4 regions of the Synechococcus sp. CC9311 genome follow, and region 2 is predicted to be linked to each of the others. Evidence: predicted binding sites of a transcription regulator. Region 2 holds the regulator's gene; each other region holds the start of a gene.

Region 1 (7,984 bases), 450 kb from region 2:
TTCCTAATAGATAGGCCGCCTCATGTTCAGAGATTCTCTGATCATCCACAACTGGATCAAGAAATACGGTTGTTCTCTGATCAGAGGCACGCTCAGCTATTGAATACAGCAGAAGAACAGAGGTTGTGACGTCTGCTTCCATGCGGAAGACATTGGCGATCACCTCTTCTGGGTCAGGCCATGTCTGACGAGGTGCTTCAATCGTGTCTAATTCAACTGTCTGACCACGGGAGATCAGGTAGTCAGCGAATTTTGCGGCATGTTCTTGCTCTTGCTTACCCTCATTGCGCAAGTATTCAGCAAAGCCAGTCAGTTCGCGCTCTGCAAACCAGATCGCTGCTGCGAAGTAGGCCGCTGAAGACTGCCTTTCCAGATTGAGATGGGCTTGTAGCTGTTCCACCATCTCTTGTGTCATCGTCTCTGCCATTGCACGACCAGAAGGGCCTGTTGCAATGGCGAGCCTGCCTTGAGCTGTTGCTGGTGTTTGAGTCATGATTATGTCCAAAAGGAGGACTTCTCTGTTCTATTGCACTTTTGCCAATTTGTAAGGGGTATTAACCGAACATTAATGAGCGATAATATGCTGTTGAGAATCACATTCAAGAACAGCAAATATGTTGCTGAGAATCACAATCAGGAGTGCAAATCTGCTGCTGAGAATCAGTTTCGATAAGTCGATATTGAGTGTTCGGTTAGCCGCCGAAGAAATGATGCCCTTAATGCACTAGACCGGACAAGTTGTTACCGAGGGTTGTGTGATGAATGAAGTTTTACTTCTATGCGACTGCTCGCTTTGCAAGCGCAGCGTTGAAGAATCGCGGTCAATCAGGATTGGCGGGCAGCATTTCTGCTCTGAGTCCTGTGCCAAGGGGCATCCCAATATGGAGCCATGTGATGGCGAGCGGGATGGCTGTAACTGCGGAATTGCAGAGCTGGAGCTGCTTTTGGCGGCTGCCGATTAGTTCACTAACCGCTTGATGAAATCGGAACCACCATCGCTCACCCCCTCAAGCGTGGTGGCTTCAAGATCAAGCCCGGCCGCTGAAACGCAACTAGGCTCCGTGCCCATGAGGCAAGGCCTGATGCCTGCTGATGCCCTGTGACACACGTTGGTGCCAAGCGATCGGAGCTAGTGGATTGAAAAGAAGATGAGGACTCTGCAGATAGGAGCGATTGCAGTGCTTGCTCTAATAACTGTTGTCGTGGTGGGAGTCGATCAAGGCAAACAGCCAAGTACCGATCGACCAGCCGAAAGCAAGGGACAACTGGAACGCTTGCGAGAGGAGCGACTCAAAGACGCGGTTCCACTGAGGAAATAACTGACAAAGCTGTCCCCTAACAACACGCACTGATCGTCACACTGAAAGAGTCCTGAATACGCTGTTTGGAAGCTCACGCCAACAGACCCGAGCTAAACCCAGGGGACTTCAGATCATTGAGGCACGGCTGATGAAGTTTCTGACAACCATCGGGCTATTCCTGCTGATCGTCGGTTTCTGGTGCGGCAGCGTCCTGGGTGTCCTGTACATGATGGAACGGCATCGCATGCAGGAATCAGGTCTTCTGGAACGAAATGGCCCGGATGGGTGATGTGAGCCCGATCAATCGGAGTAAGGATGTGATGAGAGGAATTGATTAATGGACAAACCAACCAAAAACACAGGCTCTCTGACTGTCATTGCTGTCGTCAGTCTGTTTGCACTGGTCTTCGCCGCTGCATTCGCCTTCGAGACCTACAGCCACTCGCAGCAATACAAAGACTGCATCGCAAAGGGTGATCTCAGTCGCGATCAATGCCGCTTGCTCTACCCCGCACAGCGAGGAATCGATGCTCAAAGCCGTCTGCGCCGGTGAGGAGCTGCAGATGGCAATAAGAGCTAATAATGCTGATGACTACAAGGCTTAGCTTTCACACTGTATCGAACAGCTTGGACGGGATGTAGCTAGTGAAGTCGAGTCCGACTGGATGGTGCCCTTATTAGTTGAAGAGGAGAGGGACAGGCTGATGGCTTGGCAGCTGGGAGTGAGTCTCTAGTCCTTTTGGGGGATAGGTCAGCAGCGAAGACCACTCGGGTGGGGGATTCGGATTCGTAAAGCTTCAACGATGGTGAAGAGGTCCAGGAGTGGCGACCTCTACTACCTAAATCATTCAAATGAAACTCTTATCTTCCATCGCTGCCGCTTCTATCATCGGCGCCTCAATGTTTGTTACTCCACCTGCTGCAGAGGCAAAGGAGCATCATCACCATGGTCACCACCATAGACTTCATGAGCTAAGAAGAAGTCGTCGAGAGTTCCGCCATGATGTTCGCGCATTTAATCATTATGAAAGAGCATATGACCATGATTGGGGTCATGCTCGCAGGGTTTATAACCGCGAGGTGTATGGCTATCCCCCAGTGATTCCTGTCTACGGATACAACCATTATCGTAATCCTGAATTCGGAATCCAACTTAGGTTCTGATTTGAATTTTCTGTCGGGAAGCCTGATAAACCTGCCTTTATGAGAGGTCTTAGGGCTTTGAGTGGTCGCTATCGATCTCCCGACTAAATATTCATTTACCCCGTCACGAGCGGGGTTTTTCATTTCTGCCTGACCTACCAGCAAAGCTGAAACCAGCTACTGCAGCTGGCATCACCAGCACAAGCAAGGCATCGTTACGGCATCTAATTGACGCCCCATGCTGCGTCGTCTCTCCTTGGGGCTGCTGGCTTCTGCCATCTCTGTTGCTTCCCTGCCTGCCATTGCTCAAGAGAAGGACAGTGCTGATGATCTTGGTGTGATGAACATCAGCCTTAAGGATGTCGTCAAGCCAACTCTTGGCTTTCAAACTGTTGCTGGCACCACCATCTCGACCTCCACGCGTTTGGGCTACCGCTGGCTCAATCGTGATCGCAGCACGATGTATGGCATCAATGCTGGATATGACAGCAGGCCGATAGCAACAGGTACAACAACCAATGGCATTGAAGTCTTTAATTCACAAACACCGTTCTTTCAGCAGGTTGCTGTAAATGTAGAATTACAAAGCAACCAATGGGGTGCCAATGTCTATGGATTAATACCGGTTGGGAAATACGGCTATGGCTCAGACAATATCGCCACAATGAACAGTAGCTTTGCAGCAGAACCGTTAACAACTGTCGGCCTTGATGTCAATTACAACATCAGCAATTTATTGGCCGTAATGGCAGGTTATTACTACCAAAGCTGCGAGAAGGAACCAGAAATATTTGAAAACGATGCTGAAGGATCTGGCGTGAAAGCACGGCTAGAATATGACATCAGCTATCAACCACAGGCTGGTGTTGCTTATTCCTATGACGAAATTTTGAATCCAGGGTGAATGCTGATTTGAGATTACGTTTTGGTGGACCCAAAACAATAGAAATGAGGAAAGAAGTTCAACAACAACCTGTGATTAAGGCTTTAACCGCAACACCAAGCAATCGAGACGTAAGGGTTGGGAATTCGCGGAAACGCTGCCCTAAGGGCTCTGCGATAATAGGATCTACCCGCATTCGACTACCTGTCACCCTTACTTGTAGATCGGCTGGTGGTACTGCGGATTGTTGATGGATTGACAGCGACCAGTCTTGTCAATGATGTTGAACGTGGTGTGAGTAGGAGAGAGCCACTGCTTGGAGTCATGTTGGCCAGTGCTTATCTCTATTTGCCTGGAACCGAAGCACAAGCAAGGCACGAGCTGCAGAACCAATCGGAAGAGACACAGTTCAGTGCAGCCCTCGCCAATGAAATCTCAGATCGAGAATCATCGATCAGGCGTCTGATTGAAGAATGCACAAAGCTTGAGTCCGCTTACAGCGCAGTGATTCTTGGGCGTAGGGAGCTAGACATTCCTTATCAATCTGATGATAGTGACTACGTTGATGCAGCAACTGAACAACAGCTAGAGATGTTCGATTAAGAAACAAAAAAACTCCCGCTGTTAAGCGAGAGCTAATTGATGTGAACTCTTTAGATCACTTGGCGTATGACACGCCGCGATATGTCAATGGTGCTTTCTTAGATGCATCATTGCCAGCAGCATTGTGCTGGACATACTGCTTACCACGATAGGTGAGAGTCATTTGAGGTTCCTCAGAAATCCAGGTCCCCGTTCCGTGGCCTGGCGAGTCTGCGCCTCACAGAAGTGAGGTGAACGTTGGGTGTAGTTATGGCTACAAGAAGGTTATAGCGCCAGCGTCAACGCCTCTGGTGTTTGTGGTGTTACAAAAGTGAAACCAATCTTGCTATTGGTAGCAGCCTTATACAGAAAAGTAAAAAGCCCACGCCGTTAGGCAGGGTATATGGCCTTAGCTGAAACTTAGCTGGAATTAGCTTGAAGCATTGTAGATTAACTTTTTTGATCCACTTTATGGCCAATATAGTTGATACAACTGAAACCTTATAGACAGCCTCAATGAGGGTACCAATGCAAAGAGAAGCAACTGAACTTTTGATTTTCACATCTGGAGTGACTTCAAGTCCAGCTAACATGCAATTGATACTTATCGACCCTACTAACACACCGGCCCTAAAAGCATAAGTTCGAAAAAATTAATGCTGCGATCTTTTGGCTTCGTATCTGCCTGAGCGTTGCATGTAAACAGTAAGAACGATGCAAGCAATAGGGCAGTGCATTTATAAATCAAGAATGATCTTACAAGAAAAAATAAGAAAAAACTCCGCCGTAAGACGAGGACAATGGCATTGACTCAAAAACAGCGGTCGATGTATTAATTATAGGGAGTCCAGAGGGTGCAGATTGATGCGACAAAACCTCCACGAGACTTCACGGAGCATCCAACGTTGCTTCTGTTGGGACGCTTAAAGAGGATCTGGTGGTGACGAGGGGATTGATTCCAGCGGCTCATCATCGACTGTATGCTCCAGGCGCGGGAATTAATAGGGCATCCAATCACCTCGCTGGCTGGAAAGGCGGTGGCAATCTTTGCTGGTGCTTTTGAGACCTGGTTTTGCAAAGTTTGGAAGGCGCTGTAGTCGTGATCGCAGTTGGCGCGATCCAATAGCTCGTTGAGAACAGCAGCGCTGTAGGACAGTTGCAATCTCTGAAGGTCTTTATTGAGTGGTTTCAGTACTGGCATCCCTACGCGAACACGCTGGGCATTGATGGCCCTTTCGAGGGCTATGCCTTGCTCCAGTTCACGACTGCTGAAATCAATGCTTTGTGAATTGGCAGGTGCTAATCCCAGCATTGTGAACAGCAGTGCGAAGAGTGGACCTCCGAAGAACCACCTTGGGGAAAGAATTATCGACACAGGAGCCTTTATTTTTCATCATCCTGTTCGAATTACCCTTGATCGACAACCGAGTCAGATGGCAGATCCGACCACTCTCGTCAGCACCCTCATCAACGAGCTGAAGGGTCAGCTAGCTCAGTCAGCGAGAGAGCTGATTATGAGAGATAGCTGGGACTTGGGTTGTCCAGTGATGGTTATCGACACTCGGAAAGACCCAAAGCGAGTCATTGCTACGACTATTCGTGGAGTGACGGGAGTCATCACCACTTCACGTGTCATCGACCATCCTTTGATGAGAGCTTTTATGGCGAGACACAAGGAGGTAGGAGCCGAAGAAGCCGTCAATGAGCTCCTTAACGGCCCTGACGGTGAGGAGTTCGCTGAGGTGTGGGACTCCTATGTGAAAGAAAGAGATGAAAGAGGGCTGGCTTGTTGGTCCCATGACGACGCTGCGAAGTTCGCCAGTAAGTCGAGGGAAGCTTTTGAAGATGGTTGTTTGGCTTGTGTCGCCATCACACAGGGAGACGAGGGAGATGACGTGGGAGTTTTGACGTTTCAGGTCAAGTCTGAGTGGCTCTCACCCCAATAGGTAATCTCGCCAAACTGCATTCATGTGGCAGCAGCAGCCTGATTAAGCCCTACACAAGGAGAAACTCAGCGGTGAAAGCTGGCTGGTCAACAGGCAAGAAGAAATGCTCATGCCGAAGATTGGTTGGAACTCCAGCTGTGAACATGCCAAGCCCTGATGGAAAGCAGCTGAAGCAGAAGCGAAGCGACCTAAATGCGATGCCAAGCTCGTTCCTTTTGAGTGCGACTGGAAAGCCTATTTAGAAGCAAACCCTGCGACAAAAGCATGGGCTGTGGCTAATCCTGCGATGGCAGAGCAGGAACGCACCAAGTTGACCGCCGACCCTCAGAAGAAATGATTCGCACCACACTCACCGCCCTCGCTTCAGTCGCTGCACTCTTTGCAGTCAGTGAGCCAATCGATCCGCCCGTTGCCATGGCCGACACTGTGAAGGGAGCCCTATGCGTGCTCTCGCGTCATGACGACGCAATGCCTCCGGAGCAGTTCCGCTGCGATTTCACCCAGCTCCGCGGCAACGTCTACGTCGACAGCCCCCGCTGGGCTTTCGCCTTCCCTGCTGCCGAAAACGGCTCTACCTACGAGCGGCAAAACTTCGAGGATTTCAAGCGCTTCACCCGCGAAGGCCAGTACACATTGACCGTCTTTGAGTCAGGCGAAAAGCCCAACGAGCCCGGTGGTTATTGATAGGCAGAACTGACCTCTAGGGCAGCTTCAGCATCCATACGGTCAACAGTCATTGCAGCCAACATCTGATGGCTACAAGTCTTGGCTAGTTCTCGCTATTGAACAGCTTGGAAGGGATGTGGCTGGTGAAGTCGAATCCACATGGATGGTCCCTTTATTGGTAGAAGAGGAGAGGGTCAGGCTGAAGACTTGGCAGCTGGGTGTGAGTCTCTAGCCCGTTTGTGGAGTAGAGGAAGAAACCTTGTGGAAGAACCTGCTGAGTCATGGAAGAAAGTGGGTCTCTGCGACATGGGGACTCGAATCACCAGAACCGTGACAGGTGTCCATCCCCACAAAAGAGTTCGTGCGGATACATAAAACTCACCTTAGTCCTCACACGGGAATCCACGGAAGGGGTGAGGGTTGTCAAAGACCCTCCTTTTTTATGGATTGCTGACCTAGCAATAATTCGGTGCCTGTTCCTACAAAAGAGTTCGTGCGGATACATAAAACTCATTTCAATCCAAGGATGTGGTGGTCCTTGGGGGGCGCGTCGTCGTGAGGGAGGTCTGGTGGGCCTTCCTTTTTTTTGGCTCTGTGGGTGTTGGCTGAACCCTCCCGACACGAAATCTTCCTCAGTGCCGTTGATTAGCTCCCCGCCACAAGCGAGGTTTTTATTGCCCTGGAGCCTTGGCGTCACATGTTTCCGCGTGAGCTGTTGTCAAAACGAGTCAAGAGCGAATGAATTACAGATATTTGCCTAGCTTTAAGATTTCGACAAGCAAGGATTTTCCCTCGATTTGCATTAATCCTGTATACAGCAACTATTGAACGCAAGGGACTACATTGTCTTGGGCGGCAATTATCTGCCAACGTCCATCATATTTAAGCCATGTATCGGTCCATGCTAAGCAGGTTTTTTTGGATGGAATTTCTTTGGACATATAACTTTCGCTTCCATAGGCGATAGCGACATTCTCGCCAAAGAACTTGACTTTGACATCACCAAGAACGCAATCTTTGTTGGCACCAGTCTCCAAAGCTGTTGATTTGTTATATCGCTCACCTGAAGTCCAAGTTCCATGGAATTCGTCTGACAAGTATCTTGTCATGCCAGCATTTGCCATACAGTTGCCAGTTTGCCAAAGTTTATCGGCGGCATTGATATACTGGACAATAGTATCTTCTTCATTGCCCCATCGGATCCGAGGAGCCGGAGAGGAGTAAGCAATATTGTTATATATTAGAGACAAAAGAGATGCATAGAATAAGGTTTTTATTACCTTGACCATTTGAGTATTAATGAAACAAGATTTGATCATGATAGTGGCATATATAAATTTGGGCAACCGCTTGGAAAGCCCCTACCGCACACATTTAAAAATCGTTGCCCCTTTAATTGAAAGAGCAATTTGCTAGTAATCTGACAAATGAAACGTATGAATGCCATCCAACGGCTGGCACGA
Region 2 (7,984 bases):
AGCGCATTGATGGCATTGCCATCGAACTGCAGACCCTTGCTGAGAGAACCGCGTCGTTGCACCTCGGCCAATGTGGAGGCAAGGAGAAGATTCAGTCGGTTGCGAACGGCTTCAGGGTTGCGCTCATTGCTCGCGACGGTGGTGCGGGCCAGGATCTCTCCCTCTCTGGTCACCGTGACATTGGGAAGCACTTCAGGGAAGGCGTACACAACGGTTTCGCCCAGAAGCACATTGGCTGCTGAACGGATGTTCACAACCCAGGTGCCAGGTTTGCGAATCGTTTGTTCCAAGCGTTTGATATCGGGTCGCGGAACCAGCAGGAGCTGACGCTCTACCGGTTGGCCAGGCAGCACTTGTTGATAGGCCTGAAGATTGGCATCTCGTAGCAACTGATCGATGACCGTTTTTGCCTGATCGGGGCGTTCCAGCTTCAGGGTCACGGTGGTAAGTGGCTGACCACTGCTGATGGCGACATTTCCGCGCCGCAGAGCGAGAAGAGTGTCTTCCAGTTCATTGAGTTCTTTCTCGCCACTGCGAATTTGCGAGCGCACGGCCGAGAGTTCCTGTTCGGTGCGTTGGATCTCAACATCTTTCGCATCCACGTCTTGGCTCAAGCGCTGGCGCTCTGCTTCCAGGGATCGGGTTTGTTCCTGGAGGGGCTTCAGGGTGCGACGCAGTTCTGCCGCTCGCTGTTGGGCTGTTGTGAGCTCTTTGCCGGCTTGCTTCTGAGCGCGTTTGCTTGTTTTGAGGTCGGAGCGACTGCTTCGCAATTTCGCTTCGAGAGCATTGAGTTCAAAAAGGCCGACCCTGAGCTGCCGACTCACCAAAAGTAAGAGTCCCAGGGACAGTGCGCTAATCAGGCTGCCCGTCAACACCGTGATCACCACGGCTGTGCGCTTCGGACGCAGCCCAAGCAAGCTCAGCCGAGCTTTCCCCACGCGAGAACCAAGGCGGTCTCCCAGGGTTGAGAGCACGCCTCCAAGTACAAGCAGAGCGAGAAGTAGGAACCAGCCGGTCACGGAGTACGAAGAATCAGAGTTCGGGTGGGAGCTCCATCTTCACCTGCAAGGTCAGCTGAACCGCTTGGCAAGAGCGATTGGATCGAGAACAGTGATCTTTTTGCGATCGATATCCACAAGGCTGGACGACTTGAGATCACCCAAGAGACGAGTGATCGTGACGCGTGTGGACCCGATGGCCTCGGCGATGGCTTGATGCGAGAGGCGAAGGTCGATGGTGATGCCTCGTTGACCAGGCACTCCGAAATCTCGACAGAGCACCAGCAGAAAACTCACCAGCCGAGACGACATGTCCCGATGGGTGAGGGTTTCGATCATCGTTTCGGTTTGAAGAATCCTGCTGGAAAGACCTTGCAATAACAGCAAGCCCACACTGGTGTCAGCTTCGATGGCCTGCCGCACTGATGTAGCGGGAGCCGTGACCATCTCCACTCTGGTGAAAGCGATCGAGTGATAGAAACGATCGGATCGATGACCTGTTAGTAACGACAGCACTCCAAAAAGACTGTTTTCTCGTAACAAGGCAACAGTGATTTCTTCGCCGGATTCGTAAACCCTGGAGAGACGAACGGCACCTCGACGGATGAGGTACACCTTTTCTGCGGGGTCACCGGGGAAAAAGATGGTTTTGCCGCGTTCCACCATTTCGGAGTTGGCTCCATCGAGTCCCCGAATGACGTCTTGAAGAGTGCGGCTTGATGGAACCGCGGGGGTTCCAAAGCTCGAGCCCGCCGGGCGAATTGTTGGTGGTGCGTAGCGGCTGAAGCCGCGGCTGACCTCAGCCATGTTCCCAGCGCATTTGTCGAGATGTTATGGATCAGCCCACCCAGCCCGTGTAGCAAGGAACACGAAATGCTGCCTTGTAATGAGGCGGAGTTCATCCAGCGGACAGAGCCGCGCGTTGATCATCCATGATTTTTTTGAGGCCAGGCTCGGCGAGGTCCAGTAGGTCATTGAGCTGGTGACGGCTAAAAGGAGCTCCTTCGGCAGTGCCCTGCAGTTCCAGCAAATGCCCTTCTCCGTTCATCACGACGTTGAGATCCACATCGGCTTGGCTGTCTTCGCTGTAGTCGAGGTCGAGTAAAGGGCGTTTGTGAATCACGCCAACGGAGACGGCGGCCACCTGCGATTGGACAGGATTGGTATTGAGAACTCCTTGTTGAACAAGCCGCTCACAGGCCCTTTGAAGCGCAACCCAAGATCCGCTGATCGCAGCGGTGCGGGTGCCTGCATCTGCCTGAATCACATCACAATCGATTCTCAATGTGTTCTCGCCGAGAGCTTCCATATCGATGGCTGCGCGCAGGCTGCGGCCAATCAGACGCTGAATCTCCTGGGTGCGTCCGCTCAATTTGAGTAGCTCTCTGTTTTGGCGCTCCGGAGTGGATCCAGGCAGGAGTCGGTATTCGGCGCTGAGCCACCCCTTCCCTTGATCTTTGCGCCAGCGAGGCACTCCTTCTTGATGGCAAACGCTGCAAAGAACAGTGGTGCGTCCGCTGTGGATGATCACTGAACTCAGCGCAAATCCCATGGGATCCCAGCTGATCGAGAAGGGTCGAAGGTCGCCCGGTCGACGTCCGTCGTTGCGAGAGGTGTCGGTCATGAGGCCACGGTGCGGAGTTGCTTTGAGCCTGCCAGTTGGTTAGGCACACCATGGATGGTGTCAAAACACTTGTGTATTCGACTTTCACCGCTAGATTCATCCACATCCGGATTTGCCGGACATCGGCGAATGTGATGACCGTCAGCCTCAGCCCTACCCATCATTCTCGTGAGTCGCGGACTGTTGACCACAGGACTCTCGAGCAAGCAGGACTAAGGCGATTGCCCTCTGTCGAGGTTCGTCCACCCCTCCATTTGGTTGCTCCAGAAGGGCAGCTTCAGGTGCATACCGCCTCTTTTCGAGGGAGCTTTTCTGGTGTGCTGAGCCAAGCGCTGCGGACTGCAGGTCTTGGTAGCAATGTGTTGATCGCCCAGTTTCTCAAGGGTGGAGTGGGTCAAGGCCCCCAGAGCAGCCTCACCCTCTGCGACAGGCTGAGATGGTTGCGGCCTTCCGTGGCGGAATGCCTGTCAGATGCTGCTGTGAGCCGCGATGACGAGGTAAAAGAGGCTGTCCAGGAGGTCTGGCAGATCTGCAAGACCCATCTCTTAGAAGGCACGTTGGACCAACTCGTCCTGGATGAGATTGGCTTGGCGATTGAGCTTGGCTACTTGATCCACGAAGATGTCTTATCTGTCTTGGAGCAAAGGCCTTCGGCGATGGATGTGATCGTTACGGGGCCCGCGATCCCTGCAGAGATGATGGAGATGGCTGATCAAGTGACGGAATTGCGTCGAGGTTTCTAATGCTGAAAAACGATCGCTGGATTACGGATCAGGCTGATGCAGGAATGCTCGAGCCTTTTCAAAACGGATTAGTGCGCCACTTGGATCCGGATCAACGGCAGAGTCCGGTTCTGAGTTTTGGCTGTTCATCGTATGGCTACGACCTGAGGCTCTCGCCTAAGGAGTTTTTGATCTTTCGCCACGTCCCCGGCACGATCATGAATCCCAAGCGATTCAACCCTGACAACCTGGAATCAACGCCCATTCATCATGATGAGGATGGAGACTATTTCATCCTTCCTGCACATTCGTATGGCCTCGGTGTTGCCCTCGAGAAGATGCGAGTGCCGCCCAATATCACGGTGATTTGTCTTGGCAAAAGCACCTACGCCCGTTTAGGCATCATTGTGAATACAACTCCAGCAGAGGCTGGCTGGGAGGGGCATCTCACGTTGGAATTTAGTAATAGTTCTGGTGCTGACTGTCGCATTTATGCCAGTGAAGGGATCTGCCAGTTGTTGTTCTTTGAAGGTGACCCTTGTGAGACCACCTACAGCGATCGGCAAGGTAAATATCAGCATCAACCTGAGAGGGTGACGCTGGCTAAGGTCTGAATCAATCTGAAATCAAGGGTCAGAGTGGATTGTTGAACTATCAAACAACCCACGAATCTTTAACTATCAAAAATTAATTTTTGAAGGTTCAGGGAGCAAGCCGAGCTCTGTGCAATCTTGTTTTTTCGTACCAACCCGCAAATTCTGGCGTCCACGTTTTGAGGTGGGGCCACATGAGATCGCAGAGCTCGCGGATTTCCTGCTGGGCATCGAGCTTTGCGCGTAGATCCATGAAATGCAGGAAGGCCCTGAGCGTGAAGCTCACCACGAAATGTTGCCTGTAATCAAAGGGGAGGATGCCGCGGGCATGTTCCTCGGCATAGCCGGCCTGAAGCAATTCCTGATAGCGATCGGCGCTGATTTTGCAGTGGTTTAAATCTTTTTGCCGCTCAGCCTCGCTGTAGAGGTATTTCTTGCCCTTGCGGTCGCTGTATTCACCAACGGGGCGCAAATAAAACACCTCTTCGAGATCGAGTTCTCCAACTGCTGCCCTGCAGATGCGATCGCCTGTATAGCGCATGGATTGAACATCAAAACTGACGCCCACCCGGTGCGTCCGAGCCTGTTGCATCACGGAATGAGGAAACCAGCCCACGTTCAACACAATCTGGGCATGCTCCATGGGTCCGTAATGACCCCGCTCTCCTGCGAGAAGGCGTTTGACACATATTTCGCCGGCTCTGGTCTCATCGGGCCATTGCTCGCGATCGGCGGCCACGAAGCCTTCGCTGTAGTCCTGGTGCATACCCACGTACACGCACTGTTGCGGATTCGGGGTTGCGGCGATCAGATCAACTCGAAAACGAGAGTCCATGGGTGTCGTCTGCGATGAACTGTTCATGCTTTGTCTAGCTGTGGCTGCGCGGACCTGGGCTTGAAACCGTCTCCGCAGGGGTCACGCTGCTGATGGAACCAACTCCAGCAAGCTGAGGCAGTGGCTCATTGTCAATCAGTGCAACCGCCAATGATTCCAACTGGTCTGCCGTTCTCGCTCCCAGTGAGCGGCCGCGCATCACACCATCAGCTGAAAATAAATTGAGCTGTGGAATTCCCGTGACGTCATAACGATCGATCAAATCCAACCAGCGTGGATTATCAATATTCACCAGTACGACATCCAATTGATCGGCGTGCTTCTGTTCCGTTTGAAGCATCGCGGGTGCCATGGCCTGGCAGGCCTCACACCAATCGGCGTAAAACTCCAGGATGGTGGGCCGGGAATTGTTGAGGGCGACCTCAGGATCCAGAGATTGCCTGGCCAGCTGGTCGAGAGGCGCTTCCTGGTTGAGCCCGTTGCGCAGCAGAAATAATCCAGCAGCGAGGACCAGAGCAGCAATCAGCAGCAACCCCTTTTGCAAAGGGGTCAGGGTGGCGGGGGAGGAACTGCCGGTCATGCCGGGAAGGTTTGAGTGCTTTCACTTTGGCAGGCTGATGGGTGTGTTGTTGCTAGCGTTTGAAAGCCAATTCCGTTGTTGTGATCTGCTTTCTCGCTGATTTCATCAGTCGACCATTGGCTGCTTGCTGATGTCTCTTCTTCGATTCCTCGTATTGCCGCTGCGGGCCCCCCTGCTGCTTGTGCTGTTTGGTGTTGCAGTTTTCCTTGGCCATCACTGGTCAATTGAGAGCGAGCATTTGATTGCTATGCAGAATGTGTCGCCCACCTTGTTCTGGACGGTGGAGGTCTTGCAGTCGTTCGTGATTGTGCTCATCTGCACGATGCCTGATCTCCTCCTTCGTCAGCTGTCGTTGTTGATGGCCTCCAGCCGGGTGCTCAGCCTGATCTCCACCCTTCTGCTCGTCATCATGGTGGGCCTCTACCTGCTCAGTCTGAGCTTGTTGTCCGATGTGCTGATCTTGGCGTCTGCCACCTTGCTGGCTCGGCTGGACCTTACCCGGATCAAGGTGGTGCCTCCGCCTCAGGTCATGGCCTTTTGGTTGACGGCGTTGGTGCTGGTGGGCATCTGGTTGGGTCAGGATCTGCCAAACCCTCTTGCCTCAGCTGTCGCAGCGGTCAGTACCTGATCCGAGATAGGCCCAGAGATTGCCCAGCACTTTTTTTGTGTAAAGGCGCGTTTCTGGATAGGGAATTCGCTCGATCCATAACTCAGGATCATTCTTCAAAGCTGGTGTGACCCATTGGCTGGCGGCCCCAGGCCCTGCGTTGTAGCTCGCAACGGCCAGCACAATGTCTCCCTGCCACTGCTCCAGCAAGTGACCGAGATAGCGCGCTCCGAGCCTTGCGTTGCGTGTTGGCTCGCGTAGTTGATCCTGGCTCAGTGCATCGCCGGCGAGTTCTTCCGCTGTGGCTGGCATCAGCTGAAGCAACCCGACCGCCCCCACGGGTGAGCTGACGCCTGGGGAGAAACGGGATTCTTGCTTGGCGATCGCCATCAGCAGTTCATTCCGTACCGCCTCCTGTTGTGATGCGCGCTCAAACACCTGCGAGAGCAGACGCGGATGCTGGCTCCGATGGAGGAGCTGACGTTCCTCGCAGGATTGATTCACGAGCCTCAAACTGGCGCGCCAAAGACGACTCAGACCTGTCCATGAGTCTCCAACGGCAATACGAAGACGACCTTCCACGAGCTTTTGCTCTGGATTGGTGGGCTGATCGGATGGCGGTTGTTGGTTCCTCCAGGTTTCCCATGCTTCCTGGGTTTGGCCGAGTCGCCAGAGACGATCCACAAATGAATCACCACTTTGGAGTGGCTCCCAAGGTGATTGAAACGAATCGCCGAGCCCTGCAGAGCGAGAGGCTGATGCTTGATGGAGATCAGGAAGATCTCCCCGTCCCAGTCTCACCTCGGCGCGCCAGGTGTAATAACTCCTTGGATGGGTTTTGACCAAGTGCTGCCAGACCTGCTGAGCTTGGGTTGTTTGGTCTTGCTTCGACAGTGTGAGTCCCAGCCAGAACTGCTGCCTTGCGGCCAACGGTTCAGGAAGATTTGAGCTCGGAATGGCCCTTAGCAGTGATTCTGCTGTTTGCCATTGATCTTTTAAAAGTGCCTCGCGGGCCAAGTCCCACTGCAGTTGCCATGCGGCTGGATTGGTAGGCCATCGTTTCAGAACGGACATGGCGTTCGATGCGTCACCATTCGCCGAGTCACCGAGGCGCACCCGGGCGGCTGCAACATCAGCGGAGCGTTGTTGCAAAGCTTGCGGCAGTGCATCCAATAGAGCGGGATCGGGTTTCAGCGGCTCGCTCAGCAGCGCCGCTGCTTCGAGAGCCGCCGGATCATCGGGGTTGTTGATGGCGAGCTCAAGCAAGTGCTGCTTTCCACGCCCTTGCTGTTCAGCGGTGCCTCGGAGCAGGACCCGACCAATGGCCAAGGCGCTGGCTGGAGTGGTGGGTGTGCCCTGAAGGCAGGCTTCCGCTGCACCGCCATCACCGAGGGAAGCCAGTCCTCGGGCGAGCGTCAGTCGATCGTCTTGGTTCAAGCCATCGCCGCTGATCCTGTTGCAGGCTTCCCTGAGCTGAGTGGCAGCTCCTGGCCATCGGGCGCCCCAGCGGGCTAGATGCAAGGCGGCGATGGCTTGCTTGGGGGATTCTGTTTTGGTTTCTGCTGCTGCCGCTAAGGCGGCTGGATGACCTGGTTGTTGCCGGAACAGCTCTGTGTGGAGCGCTGGGTGGGCTTGCCCTAGTTGATAACGGGCATCGGCACTGGCGGCACTGTCAGGGAAGCGTTGAAGCAAGTCCTGCCAACGTTTCTGTTCTTCTGACGGCTGGCCGAGTTTTGCTGCGGTTAACGCCTGCTGTTTCAGCGTGACGGCAGCGATGGGATCGTTGCCCCAGCCCTGATTGGCCAGTAAACGCTGGGATCTGTCCGCTGAATCGGCGCTGCGCGCCGCTAGTAAGAGAGCTGCTTCCCTTCGCTCACTGGGATTGATCGACCAGCGGTAATGGGTCCAGAGATCAGCGTTTGAAATCGATGGCGTGAGTGGAGTGTGCAGACGTCGCATGAGCGTCTGTCCGCCGAGGACTAGCGCAACGGTGAGGAGTGGAGTTCCAGCGAGAAGCAGAAGGCC
Region 3 (7,984 bases), 400 kb from region 2:
ACAGACGTCGTATGACTGTGCGCTCAAGCAAAATCCCAATCACACCGCTTACAGCAAAGGCGCATGGAATAGCAACCAGCACGTAGGCGTTGTAAACCGGCGCAAGAAAGGGAAGTTTGAAAATGAGCTGCACCACATACGTGGTGTAGGCACCAAGCATGATTAATTCGCCATGAGCGAGATTGATCACACCCATCAAGCCGAACACAATTGCCAGTCCAAGGGCAGCCATTAGCAATACAGAGCCGATGGCCACACCGTTAAACAGGCTTTCGAAAAGCAGTTCCACGGGGGGTCTAGTAAGCGAAACAAATAAAAAGAGGAGCCCCCAAGGGGCCCCTCCAACAGCTACCCATTAATGGATGGGGCTATTCGTGATCAGAGCTTGTACTTCTCTCCCTTGCTGGGGTCAGACCAATCGCAAGCAAAGCCCTTCGACGTGGGCTCAAACTGGTTCCATGTCTGAGGATCAATTGGATAATCAGACTCTTCTACGATCTTAAATTGACCGTCTGAAGTGATCTCACCAATCCGAACGATTTGAGAGATGTGGTGATTCGGACGAACCTCGATTGGGCCTTGAGGAGCATCGAATTTGATGCCAATCAGAGCCTCACGTACTTTGTCATCATCGAAAGTACCTGCTTTCTCAACTGCCTTTTTCCAGAGATAAACCATGTTGTAAGCAGACTCTTGAGGGTCAGCAACTACTCGGTCATCTCCATACTTGGCCTTAAAGTCAGCAGCAAACTTCTTAGAGGCCGGTGTATCAATGGACATCATGTAGTTCCAGGCTCCATAGTGACCCTCAAGAAACTCTGGCCCAATCGTGCTGATTTCCTCCTCAGCAATTGAGTAGCTCATAACATAATAACCATTCTCAGGGGTAATCCCTGCATCCTGGATCTGCTTGAAGAAGGCAACATTTTGGTCGCCATTCAAGGTGTTGATAATGACCCCACCATCAGGAAGAGCAGCCTTGATCTTGGCAATGATCGGGGCGACCTCGGTGTTACCAAGAGGCAAGTAGTCTTCACCAACGACTTCTCCACCAAGAGACTTCACTTGCTCTTTGGTGATGGTGTTGGACGTACGAGGGAATACGTAGTCGGAACCCACTAAATAGAAAGGCTTTCCGGCAGCAGGCGACTTCTCGAACATGTAGCTGGTCGCCGGCTCAGACTGCTGATTAGGAGTCGCGCCGGTGTAAAAAATATTTTTCGAGCACTCCTGGCCTTCGTACTGAATCGGGTAGTAGAGGAAAGCTTCCTTAGACTCGTAAACCGGAAGCATGGCCTTACGACTGGCAGAAGTCCAGCCGCCAAAAACTACAGGAACTTTGTCCTGGTCGATGAGTTTTTTGGACTTCTCCGCGAAAGTTGGCCAATCAGAGGCGCCATCTTCAACGATATATTCGATTTTGTACTTCTTGCCATCTACCTCAACACCGCCAGCTGCATTGATTTCATCAATGGCCATCTTTTCCGTATCCACCAAAGTGGACTCGGAGATCGCCATCGTTCCCGTTAGGGAATGCAGGATGCCAACAGTGACGCTGTCGTCATACTCAACGCTGGAGGCCTTCTCATCGCCACCGCCGCAAGCAGTGACGGCCAGACCCAGCGACGCTGCGGCCATGCCGGCAAATAGACGCTTGGACAATGATGAGCTCATGAGTTCCAAAAACAAGTGAAACGACGCTTCAACGCCGGGGCCTGAAAGGTACAGATCAAGTGAAAGAAATTCCTGTATCAATTAGAACCATTTAGAAATTTCGAGGCCAAATACGCATCAATTTGGTATCTGTTGCAACACAAATTCTTCCACCCGATCAAGTCCTTCTTCAGTACGAAGATTGGTAAAGCACCAGGGTCGATTCCTCCGCATCCTTAATGTGTCCTGTTCCATGACTCCGAGGTCAGCACCAACGAAAGAGGCCAGATCGATCTTGTTAATGACTAATAAATCAGACCGTGTAATTCCAGGTCCACCTTTACGAGGAATCTTGTCTCCAGCCGCTACATCAATCACGTAGATACAAAGATCGACAAGTTCAGGACTAAAACTGGCCGCAAGATTGTCTCCACCGCTTTCAACCATCACCAGATCAAGTCCAGGGAATTGATGCTCCAGTTCACTCACAGCAGCTCGATTGATGGAGCAGTCTTCTCGTATCGCCGTATGGGGGCACCCCCCGGTTTCAACCCCACGGATACGCTCAGGCTCCAATGCACCTGAGCGCGTGAGGAATTGAGCATCCTCTTGCGTGTAGATGTCATTGGTCACAACTGCTAATTGCAGGCGATCGCGCAATCTCCTGCAAAGCGCTTGCACGAGCGCTGTCTTGCCTGAGCCCACCGGACCGGCGACACCAAGCCTGAGTTTGCTGCTCATCAGCTCCGGAACAAACGTGAATACAAGTCAGCATGAGCCAACTGGGCGAGCCCTGCACCAACACCACCACACCAAAGCGTGTGCGGATCTTGATCCTTTAAAACACTCGCCTGATCACGAATCATCGGCAACAGTCGCTGCTGAATCCGTTGAGCCGTGGTGGGACCCAGCGGCACCAAGCGGACCGCCGCACTGAGCTGATTTGCAACCCAGCCATAGAGATAACCCTCAACCATCTCCAACTCAGAAATCTTCCACGACAGGGCAGCCCAAGCCCAGGCCGCAGGCCACGCCAAAACCAATGGCTGAGGCAATGGATGCCCAAGATCAGCCATCAATTTCAGCAAAGAACCACCCATCTGTCCTTGCTGAGCTCGCATCTCAGCCGACTCCCTCAAAGCCAGCAACCACCCATCGAGACTGATCAAGTCACTAGGCATTTCTAACCGTTTTTCCTCCCAGCTTTGAAGCTGAACACGCAACGGGGTTAGCGCCGCAGCCTCCAACCTCAATGCACCCCTCTGAAGCTCAGCTTCAATCCACTGTTGAAGATCGAATTCGTTGATCAAAGAACCATCCTGGATCAAGACTTCAAGACCTTCCGAATAACTAAAAGCACCAACAGGCAAAGCAGGGCTTACCAACTGCAATAACGCAAGCGATGTCATGCGTGCTGATGGGCAATGTAAGCACCGCCTTCCGGCATGAAGGAACGACAACACCGTGTCAGCTTCAATCCACGACCCTTAAGCATGGTTTCGAGTACGGAGTCATTCAGTAACAACAGCTCATCCTCATGCAACTCAAGTGCCACATGGCGATTCCCTAGGTGATAGGCAGCCTCCAGCAATGCCAGCGGCGTTGCTGCTTCCACCCGCAACAACTCCTCAAGAGCAGCGGTTACCAAAACATGCACCTGCTCATGCGCATCGGTGAGGCGATCACCAGGCATCAAGGCTCGCTCGCGCGGCAGCTGCAACAACACGTCTCGACCACAAGCAGTTCGACGACGTCCACGCAGCACAGTGCGCTGATCCGCGCTCAACGGCAACTCCATCACAGCGAGGGAGCCGTTCGGCCACGGCTCTTCAGACAAGAGGCGATGGTCCAACACGGTCAAGCCAACATCCAAGGGTTCAGACAACCAACGAGATCACGCCACAAAGACTGCCCAAACAGCACGCCATCATTTGGTAGTCCTTGTTACAGAGCTGAGGAGAGTTGGCGTCGAGCGTGCGTTGATGCAACGACTTGATCCATGGCACGGCACCTGCAACCTGCAGTTTGTTGCGGGCAGCAGTGGCAGTCAATTTCAAGGGGGCTGTACCGCCCCCTTGAAATTAATGCGGGCCGAACGGGGCGAGAACGGGCGTTGCGAGCTGCCACTACTTCATACCGCTGGTGGCCTTGTGGGGGGAGACCAATTGAGCATCAACCTCGGCTTAAGACCAAACAGTCGCTGCTTACTCACAAGCGTGGCCGCGCAAAAGATCTATGGATCCATAGGTCGAAGCCAGCTCCATCCGCTGGGAACTTGGGCCCGCCAACAGGTCTCGGCAGAGCTTGATGCGGATAGTGATTTGGAATGGCTTCCGCAAGAACTTGTGCTCTATGCCGATGCTTTGTTTGAACAAAACCTCAGCGTCACATTGCCCATGGATGGATCCTTTCTCAGCGCTGAAATTGTGCGTCTCGGACGCACTGCCGCAAACGAAACATTGGGACAGGGATGCTGGAGATCAGACGTTCAAATCCAACGCCAAACGTCTGAGGGAAGGCGTTGGGAACTTGTTGACAGACTCGAAATCAGCGACGACGCGCTGAAGGGGTTCCATGGACTCAATCAACAACCTGTCTTCGGCACCTTGGTTTGGGCTGCACCCTTCCCTCTCCAAACAACCAAGATCAACAACCTCCTCGATGACATTCGCCAAGATCGAAAGGCTCTCGAAGGACAGATGCATTGCGGCGCACTCCCTCAGGGACTGATCGCCCGATACAGCGGCTTCTCCAGTCGAGATGCCCGTTTCTGGTTCAGCAGGATTTGGGCTCGCACCCGTCAAGCGCGAAACCTGGCATCGCCAAAGATTCCCAGGGTCTGGCCTTTACAAGAATATCCATTGAGGCCATAAGGGTTCACATTGAACATTCCGCTGCCCAAGAGCGATAGAAACTAAGAGGAGTGCAAGGTCACCATGCACCTCAGCCCCCAGGAAAAAGACAAGCTGCTGATCGTCACGGCTGCGCTCTTGGCAGAACGTCGACTCCAGCGCGGCCTCAAGCTCAACCACCCTGAAGCTGTGGCATGGCTCAGTTTCTTGGTTCTAGAGGGAGCACGCGATGGGAAGAATGTGGCCGACCTTATGCAGGAAGGCAGCACATGGTTAAGCCGCGACCAGGTGATGGAGGGCATTCCAGAGTTGGTCGATGAAGTCCAAATCGAGGCTGTATTTCCCGATGGGACCAAGCTCGTGACCCTGCATGACCCCATTCGCTAAGGCTTCTTCTGATGGCACCCCTGATCCCCGGTGAATTGTTAGCGGAACCCGGCGAACTTGAACTCAACGCCAACAGAGAGGTCACGACCCTCACCGTTGCCAACAGCGGAGACCGTCCCGTGCAGGTGGGATCCCACTTCCATTTCCAAGAAGCCAATGCTGCCTTGATCTTTGACCGTGACGCTGCACGCGGGCAAAGGCTTGACATCCCAGCCGGTACGGCCATTCGCTTCGAGCCAGGTGACAACCGCGACGTGAATTTGATCCCATTTTCTGGAGCACGCCGCGTGGTCGGCTTCAACGGAAACATCAACGGACCCCTCGACGCCTGATTCATGCCCTACCGCATTTCTCGCCAGGCCTACGCCGAAACCTATGGGCCTACCACTGGAGACCGCATTCGCCTAGCGGACACCGAACTCATCCTCGAAGTGGAAAAGGACTTCACCACCTACGGCGATGAGGTGAAATTCGGAGGCGGGAAGGTGATTCGCGATGGCATGGGCCAATCCCAAACCTCGCGGGCTGGGGGAGCCGTTGACACCGTGATTACCAATGCCCTGATTCTTGATTGGTGGGGCATCGTCAAGGCCGATATCGGCCTCAAGGATGGCCGCATTGTTGGGATCGGCAAAGCCGGCAACCCCGACATCCAGGAAGGCGTCACCATCGTGATCGGGCCGGGCACCGAAGCGATTGCTGGTGAAGGGCACATCCTTACCGCTGGGGGAATCGACACGCACATCCATTTCATCTGCCCCCAACAAATTGAAACGGCCCTCGCTAGCGGGGTGACCACACTCATGGGCGGTGGCACGGGACCCGCCACCGGAACTAATGCAACCACCTGCACCCCGGGTGCATTTCACATCGGCCGAATGCTGCAGGCAGCAGAAGGACTTCCCGTGAACCTGGGCTTTTTCGGCAAAGGAAACGCCAGCACTCCAGAAGCCTTGGAGGAACAAGTACGAGCGGGAGCCTGTGGCCTGAAGCTTCACGAGGATTGGGGCACCACACCTGCCGCGATCGATGCCTGTCTGTCCGTTGCTGACCAGATGGATGTGCAGGTTTGCATCCACACCGACACGCTCAATGAAGCCGGTTTCGTGGAAGACACCATCGCAGCCATCAAGGGACGCACGATTCATACCTTTCATACCGAAGGTGCCGGAGGCGGGCATGCGCCAGACATCATCAAAATCTGCGGAGAAGCGAACGTGCTGCCAAGCAGCACCAACCCAACAAGGCCCTACACCCGCAACACTCTCGAGGAACACCTCGACATGTTGATGGTGTGCCATCACCTTGATCCAAAAATCCCAGAGGACGTGGCCTTTGCAGAATCACGCATCCGCCGCGAAACCATTGCTGCTGAGGACATCCTTCACGACCTAGGCGCCTTCTCGATCATCGCTAGCGACTCCCAAGCAATGGGACGCGTGGGAGAGGTGATCACACGCACCTTCCAAACAGCCCACAAAATGAAGGTTCAACGCGGCGCCTTACCAGAAGACTCAAGCCGAAACGACAACCACCGCCTCAAGCGCTACATCGCCAAAGTGACGATCAACCCAGCAATCGCCCATGGCATCAGCAGTCAGGTGGGTTCCGTGGAAACAGGCAAACTCGCCGACCTCGTGCTTTGGAAACCAGGATTCTTTGGAATACGACCTCAACTTGTTGTCAAAGGCGGGTCAATCGTCTGGGCCCAAATGGGTGATGCCAATGCCTCAATCCCCACGCCTGGTCCAGTCCACGGCAGACCGATGTTTGCTGCCTTCGGAAAAGCGCTTGCACCCAGTTGCCTCACCTTCATGAGCGATGCGGCCATGAACGACAACATCCAAAGCAAACTTGGACTGAAGCGCACCTGTATTGCCGTAGAAAACACGCGTGAAGTTGGCAAAAGTGCTCTGAAGCTCAACTCTGCACTACCAAACATGAGCGTGGATCCACAGACCTATGAGGTGTTTGCCGATGGCGAGCTCCTAACCTGTGAACCAGCGGAGGTTTTGCCTCTCGCCCAACGCTATCTGCTGCTTTGAACACAACCACCCCAACCTTGCTGGTGGTGCAGCACATCGATCGAGAAGGCCCTGATCTCGTTGCGGAAATCGCACTGGAGCAAGGGATGAGCATTCACACGATTCGCCCTGATCAGGGGGAGCCTCTCCCCGACCCCATCAGCACTAAAAACACAATCGCTCTTCTACTCGGAGGACCGATGAGTGTCGGAGACCGACATCAAGAGTCGCTGGCTTGGATGCAACAGGAGTTGGACTGGCTCACTCGTTGGCATCAACACAACAATCCCGTGCTGGGAATCTGCCTTGGCGCTCAACTTTTGGCGGTCGCTGCTGGTGGCAGGGTGCAACCATTGCAGGTGGGACTACCACCTCAACCCTTGAAAGAGGTTGGCTACGGATCCATTCATTGGCTCACGAAGCCAAGTAGCGAACCACTCCTACAGGGATTACAACCCAGTGAAATAGTGCTGCATTGGCATGGTGATCGCATCCAGCTTCCTCCAACAGCAACCTTGCTGGGCTCATCACTTCATTGCCCAGAACAAGCGTTCCGAATTGCCAAACATGCGGTTGGCTTGCAATGTCACTTTGAACTGAGCAGGTCCAATCTCGAGCGCTGGATTCAAGAGGACCATGAAACTATCGTGAGCGCCATAGGGCCGGATGGGCCCGAGCGATTAAGACAAGACAATGAGAGATTCGGTGAATCAGTGCAACAACAAGGACGAATTTTGATCAGAAATACCTTGAGACTCCTTTCTGCACGCACAACCAAACCATAAACAGGCCAAATGGGCCAACAATGAAGTGACCCTTACAAGAGCTTCAAGCTGAAGCTAACACCACTTACAAATGGCTCAGGCAAATCACGCTTAGGCCTAAAAAAGAAGTATTCGAGTCCAATTTATTCAAACAATTGATCAGGAGCAGAGGACAAAAGTCAGCTCTACAGCAGCAATTTAGAAATCAGTAGCAAACAACACCTGCCAAGGTGGGCTCAAAGCGATTGGATAGGAGTGATAAACAACGATTCATGCGATGTTCAAGGAATACCAACCATCGCAT
Region 4 (7,984 bases), 390 kb from region 2:
GGCAATCGCCTAGATATTTTGCGGCGCATGATCATCCCAGCACTTCGTTGAAAGCAGCATCCAAGTTGTGGTGATCATGGCCAGGGCGCGCCAACTTACACAAAGCAAAACGCTCTAATTCGAACAAAGAAGCCCATTGGCTAACACTGATCTCAATCGATTTCTTTCGAGCCGATTCCTGCACAATGCTGGGTAGCTCTCCCAACACTTGCCATGGTTCATCAACCCCAATCGGCAAGTCTTTAGCCATCCCCTCTGCCATCAACCGAGTCAGAAGTCGCAAGTGCTTACGCAACTCATTCAATGCTGGTAATTCATCAGGCCAATCCACAAGCATTTGGCGCTGTTCCTGAGTGAACTCAAGCCAATGGCTCAATTTCAGCTTGACGCCGATGAGATCTAGCTTCCGGCGTACACAAAGAGGAATGCAACGCCAGTTCCCAACAAAATCTTTCTCAAACCCAAAGCAATGACTGGCTTGATTCATGCATTCAACGACATAAATTGTTCATGTTGAACCATTTATAGACATCGCTCCCGAAAATGGTCTCAATCGCAACCTCGAACTTCAACATTCAAAGAGAAGATTTTTCGAGCTTATGACCTCTTCTGTGCGTTTAGCCATTTCACTTGGACTTCTTCTTGGCTCTCTTCACGGCTGGTATACCAGCGAAGCCAATGCACATGCAGGCACGCCCTACGGCGTTAAGAATGTGAATTATCCTGGAGCTTTTCCTTCATTTGGTAGCGATTCACTCAACACGTTTCCATAGTGAGAGTCTGAATTCTTCAATTTAGGCATGAACTCTGGGGTCGTCTCTACAGGAAATCGCAGCCAAATCGCAATAGCGACGGGCTTTCTAGGAGCCTTCATTGTTGGGTCGCTTGCGGTACAAATGGTGCGAAGTCAAGTTGGGGTTGCGAGCAACGGCAATAGACCCAACGCAAAAGTGGAGCCAGTGATTGCTTCACCAGCCACCCTCTGGGCCGATATGGGATCCCGCAGCGAGTTGGTGGAGGAACTTTCGTCATCACCAGCCATCAACGCATCGCCAAAAGCCGTAGTCGATCCAGTTGTGGGATCTGAGGCAACACTGTGGTCTGCCTTAGGAAACCGCTGAACATGGAAGAAGGCCTCACTCACCTCAACACAGCAGGTGAAGTTCACATGGTTGACGTGGGTGATCGCCGTCCAACGAAACGCGAAGCAACAGCTAGGGGCTGCCTTCAAATGCAGCCAACCACGCTGGAACTGATCCGTTCCGGAAACACACCGAAAGGTGATCTCCTTGCTGTTGCGCGAGTCGCTGCCATACAGGCGGCAAAACGGACCTGGGAACTGATTCCCCTTTGCCACCAGTTACCACTCAGTGGAGTGGAAGTCACGATTGAACCGGATTCCTCACTACCGGGCCTCATCCTGTGCTGCCGGTGCAGCACAACAAACAGCACGGGTGTTGAGATGGAAGCGATGACATCAGTGTCCATTGGATTACTCACGCTTTACGACATGCTCAAGTCCATTGATCCAGGGATGACCTTGGGTCAGATCGCTCTCACCCATAAAGATGGAGGTCGCAACGGTGCCTGGTCCCGCTGAACCCTATGGGCGCGAAGGGTTACCTCTTAGCGAAGCCAGACATCGCCTTCTCGAAGACATCAGCCCGATCAATGCCCTCACAACCGTGCTTCTCCAGGAGGCGCTTGGGCGCGTCAATGCCAAGTCAATCAATGCTCCTGCCTCGATCCCAGGATTCCGAGCCTCGATCATGGATGGGTATGCCTTAGGGCAATACCATCAACCGACAGTCGGCCAGCAATGGGCTCTGCAAGGTCGATCAGCCCCTGGTTCTCCATTTAATCGGGTCTTAAACGCTGGTGAAGCCATCCGAATCTTGACCGGTGCCCCCCTCCCAGAAGGAGCAGGCTGGGTCTTGCCACAGGAATGCGTGGAGACCAGCCAAACGCAACTGACCTTGGCTGCTGAAGTTTCGGATCAACCCTGGATCCGAGCCGAAGACGAGGAATGCAAAGCCGGGGACCTATTGATCAATCCTGGCCAGCGCTTGACGCCTTCCCAGCTTGGACGTTTAGCAGGTTGCGGCATAGCCACGCTTGAAGTCCATCGCAAACCTCGCATTGGCCTCCTCATCAGCGGGGATGAGCTCGTGCCAGCCGGGCTAGAGCGACGAGCAGGAGCCATATGGGAAAGCAATAGCACCCTGCTTGAGACGATCCTGAACAGCCTCCACCAAGTGGTGCATGCAAAATGCGTGGTTCCCGACCAACCAGAAGCTTTGCGGCGGGCGTTAGCTGAGCTCAGCAACACCTGTGATGTTGTGGTGAGCACAGGGGGGATTTCAGCAGGTGACAGTGACTGGATCCGAACGCTGGTGGACGAATTAGGGCAGGTGAGTTTCTGGAAACTATTTCTGAAACCAGGGCGCCCCTTTGCCTTCGGGCACATCAAAAGCCAGAAAGGATCCGTGCCTTTCTTTGGCCTCCCTGGAAACCCAGTGGCTGCAGCGGTCACCGCCCTGCAACTGCTCTGGCCAGCCTTACAGATCTTGGAGGGTCAACAGGAGCCTGAGTACTTTCCACGCGTCAAAGTCAAACTGGCCAACGCTTTGGCTCGTCGGCCTGGCCGCCCCGAATTAGCCCGCGCTCGCTTGGAGGTCAATGCCAATGGAGAACTAATGGCGCGGGTGAGCGACTCTCAAGCCTCATCCCGCATTGGCTCCCTGGTTCAGAGCGATCTTTTGCTGGAGATTCCCGCACAAACAGGAGGGTTAGAAGCCGGCGAGAGTCTTTGGGCGCAACTCATACGATCCCGCCTCCTCTAAGAAGAAGCTCAAAGTGGCGTATTTCCGCTAACCCACGAGCCCTGTCCGTTCCTCCACTCTTTTTTCCAAAAAGGGGCCTGATGCTTAATCGCTTCAAGCAAAGCCATGCAACAACGTTGCGCAGGGCCACGGCGATCAGCCTCAACAGCCACAAGCACGATGACCTCATGAGGCGATAAGCGTCCAACCCGATGGATCACAAGCGCTCCTGTCGCACCATGCAGCATCAACAACCTTTCCGCATCCTCACGGATCAAGCTTTCGCACAGTCCTGGATAGTGCGTGAGCTCAAGCGCTTCAAGCGAAATCCCATTTTCAGCCACATCTCGAACACGTCCACTGAATGAGGCTGAAGCAGCGGCAGTTGATGACCATTCAGACAACCGAATCCAAGGATCAAAGGGTTGGCTATGAATCTCAACTGTTATTTCCAGTTTTTGCATCAACCCTTCAACCTCCAGTAAAGGGTGGAAGAAAAGCAACTTCATCCCCTATTTGAACAGGGGTAAGCGAATTCACCAACCGCTGATTAATAGAAATCTGAACAGAGGCAGGACGAGGTCCAAGTTTTAATTGATGCCAGATATCATCAGCCGTCACAACATCTTTGTCGGGAAGCAAAATACACTGTTCATCCCAACCAGCCTGATCTCGAAGCGAAGCAAACAACAACACCTGGAGTGTTCTCTCCGAAGATTTCGTCATAGCGAACAACTGCAAGTCCTGATTCGTTCTAGCGTCATCTTGCATTCGCGATTCTGGAGCTGGCCCTCTCAATTGCACTCCTCACCATTTCCGACCGCCGCACCAGGGCGGAAGACACCAGCGGTGACGCACTGGAACAACGCCTCACAGCCGCAGGTCATCAACTCAGTGACCGACGGATCTGCCCTGATGATCGCTATCAGATTCGCTCAGAACTCAGTCAGTGGATTGCCAATCCAACCGTTGATGTAGTGATAACAAGCGGCGGAACAGGCCTGACAGGCCGAGACGGGACCCCAGAAGCAGTCTCCCCATTGCTGGACAAAACCATCGACGGTTTTGGTGAACTCTTTCGCGTTCTTTCCTACGAGAGCATTGGAACGAGCACATTGCAAAGTCGTTGCCTAGCAGGCGTCGCCAATGGAACCATCATCTTTGTTCTTCCCGGTTCGTTAGATGCCGTTCAAACAGCTTGGGACCGATTGATCTCCAGCCAATTGGACGCGAACACGCGTCCCTGCAACCTCGTGCAACTATTGCCGCGATTACGGGAAGCATCTTGGAAAGCCACAGCGAATCCTGATCCGTGAATCCTGATTAGGTGATTGAGACGTTTTGCTGATTTGGGTCGTCGCTGGTGCCAAAGGAGCGGACTTCAAAATGGAATCGGCATCGTGACCGCCGCTGGCTCAGGAGCACAGGCACTCACTTGTTGGTTCACCACATCTCCCACCACCACGATGGAAGGTGAAGCAAATTGTTCTAGTCGAGTGGCCTCTGCCACCTCGCGTAGGGGTGCCTTTAGACAGCGTTGACCCACCACAGTGCCCTGCTGAACCACAGCAACAGGTGTGTCGCCGTCAAGGCCGCCAGCGATTAATTCCTCAGCAATACGCGGGAGATTATGCAAACCCATATAAATCACTAAGCCATCACTTGCGGTCGCCAAAGCACGCCAATTCACTGATGGACGACGTTTATCGATCTCCTCATGACCGGTCACAAAGGTGACCGACGAGCCTGCTCGTCGGTGCGTCACCGGTATTCCGGCATAAGCGGGAGCCGCAATCCCGGCCGTCACGCCAGGCACAACCTCGACTGCAACGCCATGGGAAACCAGATGGGCTGCTTCCTCTCCACCACGGCCAAACAGGAAGGGATCTCCACCTTTTAAGCGCACAACCGTTTTATAGCGCTGACCCAAGGCCACCAACACTGAGTTGGTACTGGGCTGAGGCACGGAATGGTGCCCTCGGCGCTTGCCGACAAAGTGTCGCTCACAGGTCTCGGGAACAAGTTCGAGAACCTCACTTGGAACCAATGAGTCGTAGACGAGGGCATCACAACATTGCAGTAGGCGATGAGCTTTCACGGTGAGCAGATCAGGATCGCCTGGTCCAGCTCCAACGAGATACACAGTGCCCGTCATGGTCGAGTCAGTCACGGCAATAGGGCAAGACAATGAATAAGTCCCTGACGAAGCTGGGGATTTTCAAGGAGGGATGGCAGGCCACCAACCTGACGCAACGCCTCAGACATCCGATTGGGCGCTAACGAAAGAGGTAATGGAACCACGTTGGGATGGTCGATAGCAAACTGGTCCCAGACATCAAACGGCACCACAGGCAAGTCAAAACGAGCCTGAATTGAAGCCAGGAAACGATCAGACAGCCCTGGCCTCAATGGATGATGAACCAAAGCCATAGAAGGATGCTTCGCAGCAACATCCGCAATCCAACACGACATGAGACCCCACCAACAATCCCAAGCGCCAAGAAAAGGAAGCGACTTCACAACAACACCCTCAGCCTTCAAGCGCTCACGAATCAGCGGCACGTCACTGCGTGCATGACTGCCAGGCAGTAGGAGCAGAGGGACAAGCCACTGGCTATCGCACTGCACAGGCGATGGATGCTCTGCAGTCAGCACTTCCAATTCAACTGGGGCCGTTCGGCGCTCAGCCACAGCATCCACAATCTGCTGCAAGCAAGGGGATATCAATCCACCTGAACGTCCATGGATCACAAGACGAAGGGCAGTTCCACCACTCAATTCGCCACGTTTCCGTAACAACGGCCACGGATCTGAAGCCCCTGGAACTGATCTAGTCAGGTGGTTTTCATTCATGCATGCATGACTAACTACCGCAGAAGGCATTCTCGCGCTCCCATGCAGTCCACTGCTCGCAGCAACCGAGCACCAAAGCGATTTAAAAACGATTTTGATCGCGATTTAGCGGCCATGGCAAGGGTTTGGTCCATGATCCGCCATGGTGCCGTTCGCTGGATCGGAGAAATAGGCCGCCAATACTGATTCAATTCTCTGCCGTTAAGGAGGGGTTAATCGAGCCAGAAACCGCAGAACTTCTTTGTAGCAAATCAAACAAAAATGCGAGTCCGTAGACGCTGATTTGGTTCCAACCGATACCGAAAGATCACACCACAGATCGCTATAAACCTTTTCTCAGCACGAACATTTCTGATGTGCTGGAAATCTCGCTAACTGACGAATTCCTGTACCAGGGCATCAGCACTATGAGCATTCAAGTCCCCACAAGACCATTCCTAGAAAACAAGAAGCTCAATAAAATTGAGCAGAATAAAGCAGCAAAGGATGGGTTACTCGTTGGCAACGAGATTGAAGAGTTTGCGAGAGTTGGCTGGGAAGAAGTCGATGAAACCGATCTTCAGCTTCGTCTTAAATGGTATGGAATGTTTTGGCGTCCCAAAACACCAGGCAAGTTCATGCTTCGCTTGCGAGTCCCCAATGGCGTCATTAATCATCAGCAGCTTCGGGTTGTGGCCTCAATCGTGGAGCGCTACGGCGAGAATGGAAGCTGCGACATCACAACACGCCAAAACCTACAACTGCGTGGCGTACTGCTGAATGATTTACCAGATATTCTCAAGCGACTGAAGGACGTTGGACTGAGCTCAATCCAATCAGGCTTTGATAATCCAAGAAATGTAACCGGCAATCCGCTTGCAGGCATTGATCCAAACGAAATCATCGATACACGACCTTTCACCACTGAACTTCAGGACTTTCTGACAAACCATTGTGAAGGAAATCCAGAGTTCTCCAACCTCCCTCGAAAATGGAATACAGCTGTTGCTGGGGCAAAAGACAACTTTCTACTCCACAACGACATCGTCTTTCACCCTGTTGAACGGGATGGTGTTTTGGGTTTCGGCGTATGGATCGGAGGAATTCTCTCATCACAAATGAATGCATATGCCATCCCCCTGAATGCTTGGGTGAAGCAGGATGAAATTTGCAGAATGACCGATTGCGTCATTCGCCTCTGGCGTGACAACGGCGAACGAAACAAGCGCCCCAAAGGCCGCTTCCGCATGTATCTCGACCAGCTCGGTATCGACGCGTTCAGAAGTGAAGTGGAAAGCCTCTTTGGTCCTCTCATAGAGGATCCAGGGTCAGTCTTTAACTCCACACCTCGGTCTCACTACGGAATCCACCCACAGAAAAATGCCGATGAGTTTTTCGCAGGACTGCATGTCAGCGTTGGACGACTCACAGCAACAGATCTGCACGACTTAGCCACTGCAAGTCTTGATTACGGGACTGGTGAAATTCGCCTTACAGAGGACCAGAACGTCATCATCGTGGGGCTTTCATCAGCAAATTTGGATCGTTTCAAAGCAGATCCATTGTTGCAACGCTTCCCACTTGAACCAGGTGCCATCGCCGCTGGCACGGTTTCCTGCACAGGAAACACCTACTGCAGCTTTGGTCTCACCAACACCAAAGACCAAGCCATTGCTGCTGCGAAACAACTCGATGCAGAGCTCGAATTACCCGAAGAGCTCAAAATCCATTGGACCGGTTGCCCCAATACCTGCGGGCAAGCGTTCATGGGTGCGATCGGCCTAACAGGCACCAAGGCGAAAAACAGCAAGGGCGAAATGGGTGAGGGCTACACCCTGAGCATCGGAGGATCTCAAGGCGAAAACCCTCAGATCGGGGAAGTCCAGCAAAAGGCAATCCCCGCAGAAGACATTCAAAACGTTCTTCGACAGGTGCTTATCGAACAATTCGGAGCAAAGCCTCGGGCTTAAACAGACCGAATTAGATCTACAACGTAAAACCGTGGCGCTTTGTTTTGAAGCCATGGTTCAACGCATTTAAAAAATCAAACTTTTATTCATTTTGCAATGACTTTCAAAGGTGATTTCCTATCGCGTTTTGTCAATTGGCTTAGCGCAAGTGGCAAAGACAAAGAACCAGTTTCTGTATCCCCACAGCACCAAGATGTCTTCTCACGCTTCATGAATCGCGTTAGCGGTTGATTTCCTTTTCATTTACTAAAACCCAATCATGAGCGCAACAGCGTCCCAGATGGACTACGTCCTACCTAATGAACTCGTCGACGGCATGATTTTAGCCGGCGGCAAAAAAGCAACAGTCAGCATTAAAAA

The links. Region 2 encodes NtcA, which controls nitrogen genes in cyanobacteria. Its sites were predicted from a motif close to GTANCNNNNGNTAC; they were not measured.
Region 1: a site for NtcA is predicted at 4,174-4,187, ahead of SYNC_RS15250 (DUF4278 domain-containing protein). Genes of this name have one in related genera too.
Region 3: a site for NtcA is predicted at 3,588-3,601, ahead of SYNC_RS13170 (urease accessory protein UreD). Genes of this name have one in related genera too.
Region 4: a site for NtcA is predicted at 5,962-5,975, ahead of SYNC_RS13280 (ferredoxin--nitrite reductase). Genes of this name have one in related genera too.

Annotation. Positions count from the first base shown of each region.
Region 1 is NC_008319.1:775,113-783,096, reverse strand. It holds gene SYNC_RS04020 (ferritin) at 1-493, opposite strand, end outside; gene SYNC_RS04010 (hypothetical protein) at 759-962, shown strand; gene SYNC_RS14580 (hypothetical protein) at 1,149-1,319, shown strand; gene SYNC_RS14575 (hypothetical protein) at 1,450-1,590, shown strand; gene SYNC_RS04005 (hypothetical protein) at 1,639-1,854, shown strand; gene SYNC_RS04000 (hypothetical protein) at 2,683-3,348, shown strand; gene SYNC_RS03995 (hypothetical protein) at 3,583-3,930, shown strand; gene SYNC_RS15250 (DUF4278 domain-containing protein) at 3,986-4,093, opposite strand; gene SYNC_RS03990 (hypothetical protein) at 4,742-5,221, opposite strand; gene SYNC_RS03985 (hypothetical protein) at 5,343-5,855, shown strand; gene SYNC_RS03980 (hypothetical protein) at 6,189-6,539, shown strand; gene SYNC_RS14570 (hypothetical protein) at 6,681-6,896, shown strand; gene SYNC_RS03975 (nuclear transport factor 2 family protein) at 7,343-7,840, opposite strand.
Region 2 is NC_008319.1:323,961-331,944, forward strand. It holds gene SYNC_RS01520 (DUF3084 domain-containing protein) at 1-1,019, opposite strand, end outside; gene ntcA (global nitrogen regulator NtcA) at 1,071-1,805, opposite strand; gene rph (ribonuclease PH) at 1,897-2,622, opposite strand; gene SYNC_RS01535 (cob(I)yrinic acid a,c-diamide adenosyltransferase) at 2,757-3,365, shown strand; gene dcd (dCTP deaminase) at 3,365-3,958, shown strand; gene thyX (FAD-dependent thymidylate synthase) at 4,047-4,772, opposite strand; gene SYNC_RS01550 (thioredoxin domain-containing protein) at 4,807-5,352, opposite strand; gene SYNC_RS01555 (hypothetical protein) at 5,483-5,980, shown strand; gene SYNC_RS01560 (lytic transglycosylase domain-containing protein) at 5,954-7,984, opposite strand, start outside.
Region 3 is NC_008319.1:2,527,189-2,535,172, forward strand. It holds gene SYNC_RS13145 (branched-chain amino acid ABC transporter permease) at 1-289, opposite strand, end outside; gene urtA (urea ABC transporter substrate-binding protein) at 379-1,674, opposite strand; gene ureG (urease accessory protein UreG) at 1,792-2,394, opposite strand; gene SYNC_RS13160 (urease accessory protein UreF) at 2,394-3,062, opposite strand; gene ureE (urease accessory protein UreE) at 3,059-3,526, opposite strand; gene SYNC_RS13170 (urease accessory protein UreD) at 3,636-4,526, shown strand; gene SYNC_RS13175 (urease subunit gamma) at 4,590-4,892, shown strand; gene SYNC_RS13180 (urease subunit beta) at 4,904-5,224, shown strand; gene ureC (urease subunit alpha) at 5,228-6,937, shown strand; gene SYNC_RS13190 (type 1 glutamine amidotransferase) at 6,934-7,701, shown strand; gene SYNC_RS13195 (circularly permuted type 2 ATP-grasp protein) at 7,958-7,984, shown strand, end outside.
Region 4 is NC_008319.1:2,544,743-2,552,726, forward strand. It holds gene SYNC_RS13230 (molybdopterin oxidoreductase family protein) at 1-51, shown strand, start outside; gene SYNC_RS13235 (nitrate reductase associated protein) at 32-487, opposite strand; gene SYNC_RS14880 (hypothetical protein) at 600-773, shown strand; gene SYNC_RS13240 (hypothetical protein) at 801-1,121, shown strand; gene moaC (cyclic pyranopterin monophosphate synthase MoaC) at 1,124-1,600, shown strand; gene SYNC_RS13250 (molybdopterin molybdotransferase MoeA) at 1,584-2,843, shown strand; gene SYNC_RS13255 (molybdenum cofactor biosynthesis protein MoaE) at 2,852-3,331, opposite strand; gene SYNC_RS13260 (MoaD/ThiS family protein) at 3,294-3,548, opposite strand; gene moaB (molybdenum cofactor biosynthesis protein B) at 3,608-4,138, shown strand; gene cobA (uroporphyrinogen-III C-methyltransferase) at 4,204-4,977, opposite strand; gene SYNC_RS13275 (DNA mismatch repair protein MutS) at 4,989-5,675, opposite strand; gene SYNC_RS13980 (hypothetical protein) at 5,718-5,861, shown strand; gene SYNC_RS13280 (ferredoxin--nitrite reductase) at 6,083-7,624, shown strand; gene SYNC_RS13285 (formate/nitrite transporter family protein) at 7,905-7,984, shown strand, end outside.